2 regions of the Nocardioides ginsengisegetis genome follow, and region 1 is predicted to be linked to the other one. Evidence: riboswitches for the same ligand, from Rfam matches in the RefSeq annotation. Region 1 holds a riboswitch; the other holds the start of a gene.

Region 1 (3,347 bases):
AGCGTCACCCCGTGGACGACCAGGCGGCCGCCGGGTCGCAGCGAGCGCTCGCAGTAGCCCAGCAGGCCGGCCACCGTGGCGCCGCCACCCACGAAGACGGCATCGGGCTTGGGCAGCCGGATCAGGGCTTCGGGGGCGCTGCCGGAGACGACCTCCAGGGTGGGGACGCCGAGGGCGGCCGCGTTGCGCCCGATCCGGGCGGCACGCCCGGTGTCGGCCTCGACCGCGATCGTCCGGCAGGTCGGATGGGCCCGCATCCACTCGATGCCGACGCTGCCCGCCCCGGCACCCACGTCCCAGAGCAGCTGCCCCGGCTGCGGGGCGAGTCTGGCCAGCGCGCTGGCCCGCAGGTCGCGCCGGGTCAGCTGGCCGTCGTGCTCGAAGAGCTCGTCGGGCAACCCGGTGCCCCACGAACCCACGGCTGGCCCGGACAGCTCGAGCGCGACGATGTTGAGCTCGGGGGCGAGGCCGGACCAGTCCTCCGGCGTGGTGTCGACCCGGGCCTCCTCAACCCCGCCGAGGTCCGACAGCACGGTCATCGCCGACCGTCCGTAGCCCGCCATGACCAGCAGGCCGGCGAGGGCGTCGGGGCTGCGGCCGTCGGAGGAGAGCACGACCACCCGGTGCCCGGGCGCGAGGTGGCGCAGCACGGCCCGCGGGTCCCGCCCGACGACCGAGACCACAGCCGTGGACTCCGCCGACCAGCCCATCCGCGCCCGGGCGAGCGCCACCGACGAGAGCGCCGGCTCGACCACGACGCGGTCGGACCCGAGCAGCTCGACCAGCGTCGTACCGATGCCCGAGACCAGGGGGTCACCCGAGGCCAGGACCACGACGCGACGGTCGGCGTGCTCCTCGAGGAGGCCGGGCAGCGCGTCGAGCAGCGGGCTCGGCCAGGGCTCGCGGAGCTGGCCGAGGACGGGCGGGACCAGGCCGAGGTGGCGGGGGCCGCCGAGCAGCACGTCGGCGCCCGCGACGACGTCACGGAGGCGTTCGGGGAGGTCCGACCAGCCGCGGGCGCCGAGGCCGACGACGGTGACGGCGCGGGCAGTCGTGGACGGGGCTGAGTGCTGCACGGGGGGTGACGCTATCGTGGCCGCACAGCCACGAGGTGCCCCCGTCCGGGGGAGAATCTGGGAAGCCGGTGAGAGTCCGGCACAGGCCCGCTGCGGTGACCCGGAGGACGCGATCGCGTCGATCCGGGAAGTCCGAAGACCGGCCTCGCGGCGTCCATTCCATGGCGGACGAGCGGGAGCCTCACATGCCACAGCAGTACCCCTTCAGTGCCGTCGTCGGCTCCGGCGACCCCGACGGGATGGCCCTGGCCCTCCTCCTCACCACGATCTCCCCCGAGGTCGGCGGCGTGCTCGTGCGCGGCGAGAAGGGCACCGCGAAGTCCACGATCGTGCGGGCCCTCGCCGGCGTGCTGCCGCCGATCGACGTCGTCGCCGGTGACCGCTTCTCCAGCGACCCGCGGGAGCGCCGGCCGCTCTCCCCCGACGGCCCGTTCGCCGCCGATGCGGACGTCGAGACCCGGCCCGTTCGGCTCGTCGAACTGCCCGTCGGCGCCACCGAGGACCGGGTCCTGGGCTCGCTGCACCTCGAGCGCGCGCTGTCGGAGGGGCGCGCTGAGTACGAGCCCGGCCTGCTGGCCAAGGCGCACCGCGGCATCCTCTACGTCGACGAGGTCAACCTCCTCCACGACCACCTCGTCGACCTGCTGCTCGACGCCGCCGCGATGGGCCGCTCCACGGTGGAGCGCGACGGCGTCTCGGTCTCGCACGCGGCCCGCTTCGTGCTCGTCGGCACCATGAACCCCGAGGAGGGCGAGCTCCGGCCGCAGCTCCTGGACCGCTTCGGCCTCACCGTCGAGGTGGCCGCGCCCCGCGACCCGGCGCAACGGGTTGAGGTGGTGCGCCGCCGGATGGCCTACGACGCCGACCCCGACGCGTTCTGTGCCCGGTACGCCGAGTCCGAGCGGGCCCTGACCGACCGGGTGCTCGCCGCGCAGAAGCTCGTCGGGCAGGTCGAGCTGTCCGACGGGATGCTGGTGAAGATCGCCGAGCTGTGCGCCGCGCTCGAGGTCGACGGGATGCGGGCCGATCTCGTCACGGCCCGGACCGCGGTCGCCCATGCCGCCTGGCACGAGCGGTCCGAGGTCACCCTGGCCGACGTACGCGCCGCCGCCCGCCTCTCGCTCCCGCACCGCCGTCGGCGCAACCCCTTCGACTCCCCCGGCCTCGACGAGGACCTGCTCGACGAGATCCTCGGCGACGACGAGCCGGAGCCGGACCCGCCCCAGCCCGGTGACGACCCCGGCGGGACGTCATCCGAACCGGCTGCCGGAGCGACCACCCCGCATGACGTCCCCGGCGACCCCGGCGGGACGTCATCCGATCCGGCTGCCGGGGCGACCGGATCGCATGACGTCCGGAGCGAGCCCGGGGCGACGTACCGGCCGAAGCTGTTCACCGTCCACGGCACCGGGGCGGGCGAGGCCGGCCGGCGCAGCCGCGCGCGGACCGACAACGGCCGCCGGGTCGGGGCGGAGCGCGGCGGACACGGCCCGGTCCACCTCCTCGAGACCGTCCGGGCAGCCGCGCCTCACCAGGCGGCCCGCGGCCGGACCGACGGGCCCCTGCGCTTCCGCCCCGACGACCTGCGCGTCGCGACCCGGGAGGGCCGCGAGGCCAACCTCGTCCTGTTCTGCGTCGACGCGTCCGGCTCGATGGCCGCGCGCAGGCGGATGGAGCAGGTCAAGACCGCGATCCTCTCGCTGCTGCTCGACGCCTACCAGCGCCGCGACAAGGTCGGCCTCGTGACGTTCCGCGGCGACCGCGCCGAGCTCGTGCTGCCGCCGACGCACTCCGTCGACATCGCGGCGAAGCGGCTGGCCGACCTCCCCGCCGGAGGCCGTACGCCACTGGCCGAAGGCCTCCTCGAGGCCGCCCGCATCCTGGGCGTCGAGCGGGTCCGGGACGCCCGTCGCCGGCCACTCCTCGTGGTCGTCACCGACGGCCGTGCGACGTCCGGCCGCGACGCGGTGGACCGCTCCCGCACGGCCGCGCGGCACCTGGCCGCCGACGGGGTCGACGCCGTGGTCATCGACTGCGAGAGCGGGCCGATGCGGATGGGGCTGGCGGGTGCGCTCGCCGAGCACCTCCGCGCCGAGCACGTCCCCGTCGCCGAGGTCAGCGCTGCGGAGCTGACCCGGATCGCGCGCGACGGGCGCGCGGCGTGAGCGCCGGCCTGTACGACGTGATCGCCCGCCGTCGCGACGTGCGCGCGGAGTTCACCGGCGAGCAGCTGGACCCGGCCGTGCTCGAGAGGCTCCTGGGCGCGGCCCA
Region 2 (3,347 bases), 240 kb from region 1:
GTCTCGCGGCCGCCCGCACCTTCGCCGCGGCCGAGGCCGGCTACGTCTACGGCCTGCCGCTGGTCGACCTGCACGACACGGTCCGCCAGTTCCGCTTCCGCAACACACTGGTCAGTGTCGCGTCGCTGAGCACCCCGGAGACCCGCAGCGTGGTCTCCCCCAACGTCGACACCGCCTACACGGTGGGCTGGCTGAGCCTGACCCAGGGGCCGCTGGTCATCGACGTGCCCGACACGGACGGTCGCTTCTACACGTTCCAGTTCATGGACGCCTGGACGAACTCGTTCACCTACGTCGGGTCGGGCGCCACCGGCACGAAGGCCGGCTCCTACCTCTTCGTGCCGCCCGGGTGGTCCGGCGACGTGCCGGAGGGCGTGCACCTGGTGCACAGCCCGACCAACACGATGTGGCTGCTCGGCCGGACGCTGGTCGACGACACCGCCGACATGGAGCGCGTCAAGCCGCTGCTCGAGAAGTACACCGCCACCCCGCTGGAGGCCTGGCGGCAGGGCGCTCGCGGCAAGTCCGTCGTCTTCGACAACCCGCCCCCGCGGCCCCCGAAGCCCGCGACCCCGCAGGGCACCGACTTCGTCGCCGCGCTCAACCAGGAGACGACGATCGACCCGCCGCCGTCCTCGCAGCGTTGCGTCCTCGAGGCGCTGGGCCCGGCCGGGGTCGAGCAGCCCGACACCACGCCGGGAGCGGTGCTGGCCGCCGACTCGGCCAACGCGGTGGGCAACCCGCCCGGCTCGGACGAGGACACCCCGCAGAACCGCGCGATCGGTGCGGGCACCAGGGCCGCCGTACGACTCATCGCGGGCGCCGCGGACCGCTACCGCGCCACCACCTCGGCGGGCAACCGCGGGTGGAGCGTGATGACCGACCCGTGGATCGGCGACTTCGGCCGGCAGTACCTCGGGCGCGCCGTCATCGCCACCGACCTGCTCGGCGCCAACGTGCCGCGGATCGCGACCTACCCCACGAGCTACTCCGACGGTCGCGGGCGCGCGCTCACCGGAGAGCACCGCTACACGATCACGTTCCCGCAGGGCCACCTGCCGCCGGTCCGCGCGTTCTGGTCGCTGACGATGTACCGCCAGGACAACTTCCTCTACGACAACGAGATCGACCGCTACTCCGTCGGCGACCGCGACCGGGGACTGCGGCGCAACGCGGACGGCTCGCTGACGATCTTCGTGCAGCACGCGGAGCCGCGCGGGGCGAAGGCCCGGGCCAACTGGTTGCCCGCGCCGGCCGGGGCGTTCCACCTGATCCTGCGGCTCTACCTGCCCGAGAAGGCGGCGCTGGACGGCACCTACCGGATCCCGCCGTTCGTACGGGCGGACTGAGGACGACCGCAACACGCCGACACAACATCTAGTCCCGGAGATTTCCGTCGACCCCACATATGGTGGCGCACGCAGCTGGTTCGGCGCTCCCTCCAGGATCGTCGAGGCAACAGGGAACCCGGTGAGAGACCGGGACTGCCCCGCAGCGGTGAGTGGGAACGAACGACGTCACCCAGCACTGGGTCGCCATCACGGGACCTGGGAAGCGACGTCCAGTAGGGGTCGAGTCCGAGCGATCGGTCGCGGCGAGCCCATGAGTCCGAAGACCTGCCAGCGCACTGCACCCGCCGGGTGCGGTGGTCCGATGCCGCGTGGGACGGCTGACGGCTCCACGGTGCGCTCGTCGGACGACGCGCCGGCGTCGTCGTCACCCCCTCGCACATCTGGCCGGTCCCGGACCGAGCTCGCGAGGAGAGAGAATGACGGTCACCGAAACAGCACCACCAGTCCCCGCCCACGAAGCACGCCGTACGACGATGCAGGTGCGCAAGCGCAACGGGGACAGTGAGTCCGTCGACGTCAACAAGATCGTGCGCGCCGTCGAGCGCGTGGCCGACGACCTGGCCGACGTGGACCCGATGCGGGTCGCCACCAAGACCATCTCGGGCCTCTACGACGGCGCCACCACCGCCGAGCTGGATCGCCTGTCGATCCAGACGGCCGCCGAGATGATCAGCGAGGAGCCGCAGTACTCCCGGCTGGCCGGGCGGCTGCTGGCCGGCTACATCGAGAAGGAGGTCCGCAACCAGGGCATCGCCTCCTTCAGCCAGTCGGTCGGGCTCGGGCACGCCGAGGGACTGATCGGCGACGAGACCGCACGGTTCGTCAAGGACAACGCCCGCAAGCTCGACTTCGCGATCGACGAGGACGCCGACCGCCGCTTCGAGTACTTCGGGCTGCGCACGGTCTACGACCGCTACCTGTTGCGGCACCCCCGGACGCGCCAGGTGGTCGAGACGCCGCAGTACTTCCTGCTGCGCGTGGCCTGCGGCCTGTCGGAGTCGCCGGCCGAGGCGATCGGCTTCTACCGGCTGATGTCGAGCCTGGCCTACCTGCCGAGCAGCCCGACCCTCTTCAACTCCGGCACCCGGCACACCCAGATGTCGTCGTGCTACCTCGTGGACTCGCCCCGCGACGACCTCGACTCGATCTACTCGCGCTACGGCCAGGTCGCCAAGCTGTCGAAGTTCGCCGGCGGGATCGGCATCGGCTTCTCCCGGGTCCGCGGCCGCGGAGCACTGATCCGCGGCACCAACGGGCAGTCCAACGGCATCGTGCCGTTCCTGCGGACGCTCGACGCGTCGGTGGCCGCGGTCAACCAGGGCGGCCGTCGCAAGGGCGCCGCGTGCGTCTACCTCGAGCCGTGGCACCCCGACGTCGAGGAGTTCCTGGAGCTGCGCGACAACACGGGCGAGGACGCGCGACGCACGCACAACCTCAACCTCGCGAACTGGATCCCCGACGAGTTCATGCGGCGCGTCGAGGCCGACGAGGACTGGTCGCTCGTCGACCCCGACCAGGTGCCCGAGCTCGTGGACCTGTGGGGCGACGCCTTCGACGCGGCGTACCGGCGTGCCGAGGCGGAGGGCAACGTCGTGCGCACCCTGAAGGCGCGCGACCTCTACGCCAAGATGATGCGCACGCTGGCGCAGACCGGCAACGGCTGGATGACGTTCAAGGACGCCGCCAACCGCACGTGCAACCAGACCTCGGACGACCAGGCCCCCGGCAAGCCCGTCGTGCACCTGTCCAACCTGTGCACCGAGATCATCGAGGTGTCCTCGGACTCCGAGACGGCGGTCTGCAACCTGGGCTCGATCAACCTGGGCCAACACCTGCTCCCGACGGGCGTCGACTGGGACAAGCTCCGCGCCACGGTGCGTACGGCGGTGCCGCTGCTCGACCGCGTCATCGACGTGAACTACTACCCCAGCGCCGAGGCGGCGGCCTCCAACCCGCAGTGGCGGCCGATCGGGCTCGGTCTGATGGGGCTGCAGG

What was found. Region 1 has a riboswitch for cobalamin ahead of FB382_RS05355 (magnesium chelatase subunit D family protein). Riboswitches for the same ligand answer to the same signal wherever they lie in the genome.
Region 2: it holds a riboswitch for cobalamin, as region 1 does, so the genes downstream of both, FB382_RS04200 (ribonucleoside-diphosphate reductase subunit alpha) here and FB382_RS05355 (magnesium chelatase subunit D family protein) in region 1, are expected to answer to the same signal.

The regions. Positions count from the first base shown of each region.
Region 1 covers NZ_JACGXA010000001.1:1,141,454-1,144,800, reverse strand. The annotation lists gene cbiE (precorrin-6y C5,15-methyltransferase (decarboxylating) subunit CbiE) at 1-1,076, opposite strand, end outside; cobalamin riboswitch at 1,093-1,238, shown strand; gene FB382_RS05355 (magnesium chelatase subunit D family protein) at 1,262-3,241, shown strand; gene bluB (5,6-dimethylbenzimidazole synthase) at 3,238-3,347, shown strand, end outside.
Region 2 covers NZ_JACGXA010000001.1:901,028-904,374, reverse strand. The annotation lists gene FB382_RS04205 (DUF1254 domain-containing protein) at 1-1,349, shown strand, start outside; cobalamin riboswitch at 1,409-1,638, shown strand; gene FB382_RS04200 (ribonucleoside-diphosphate reductase subunit alpha) at 1,769-3,347, shown strand, end outside.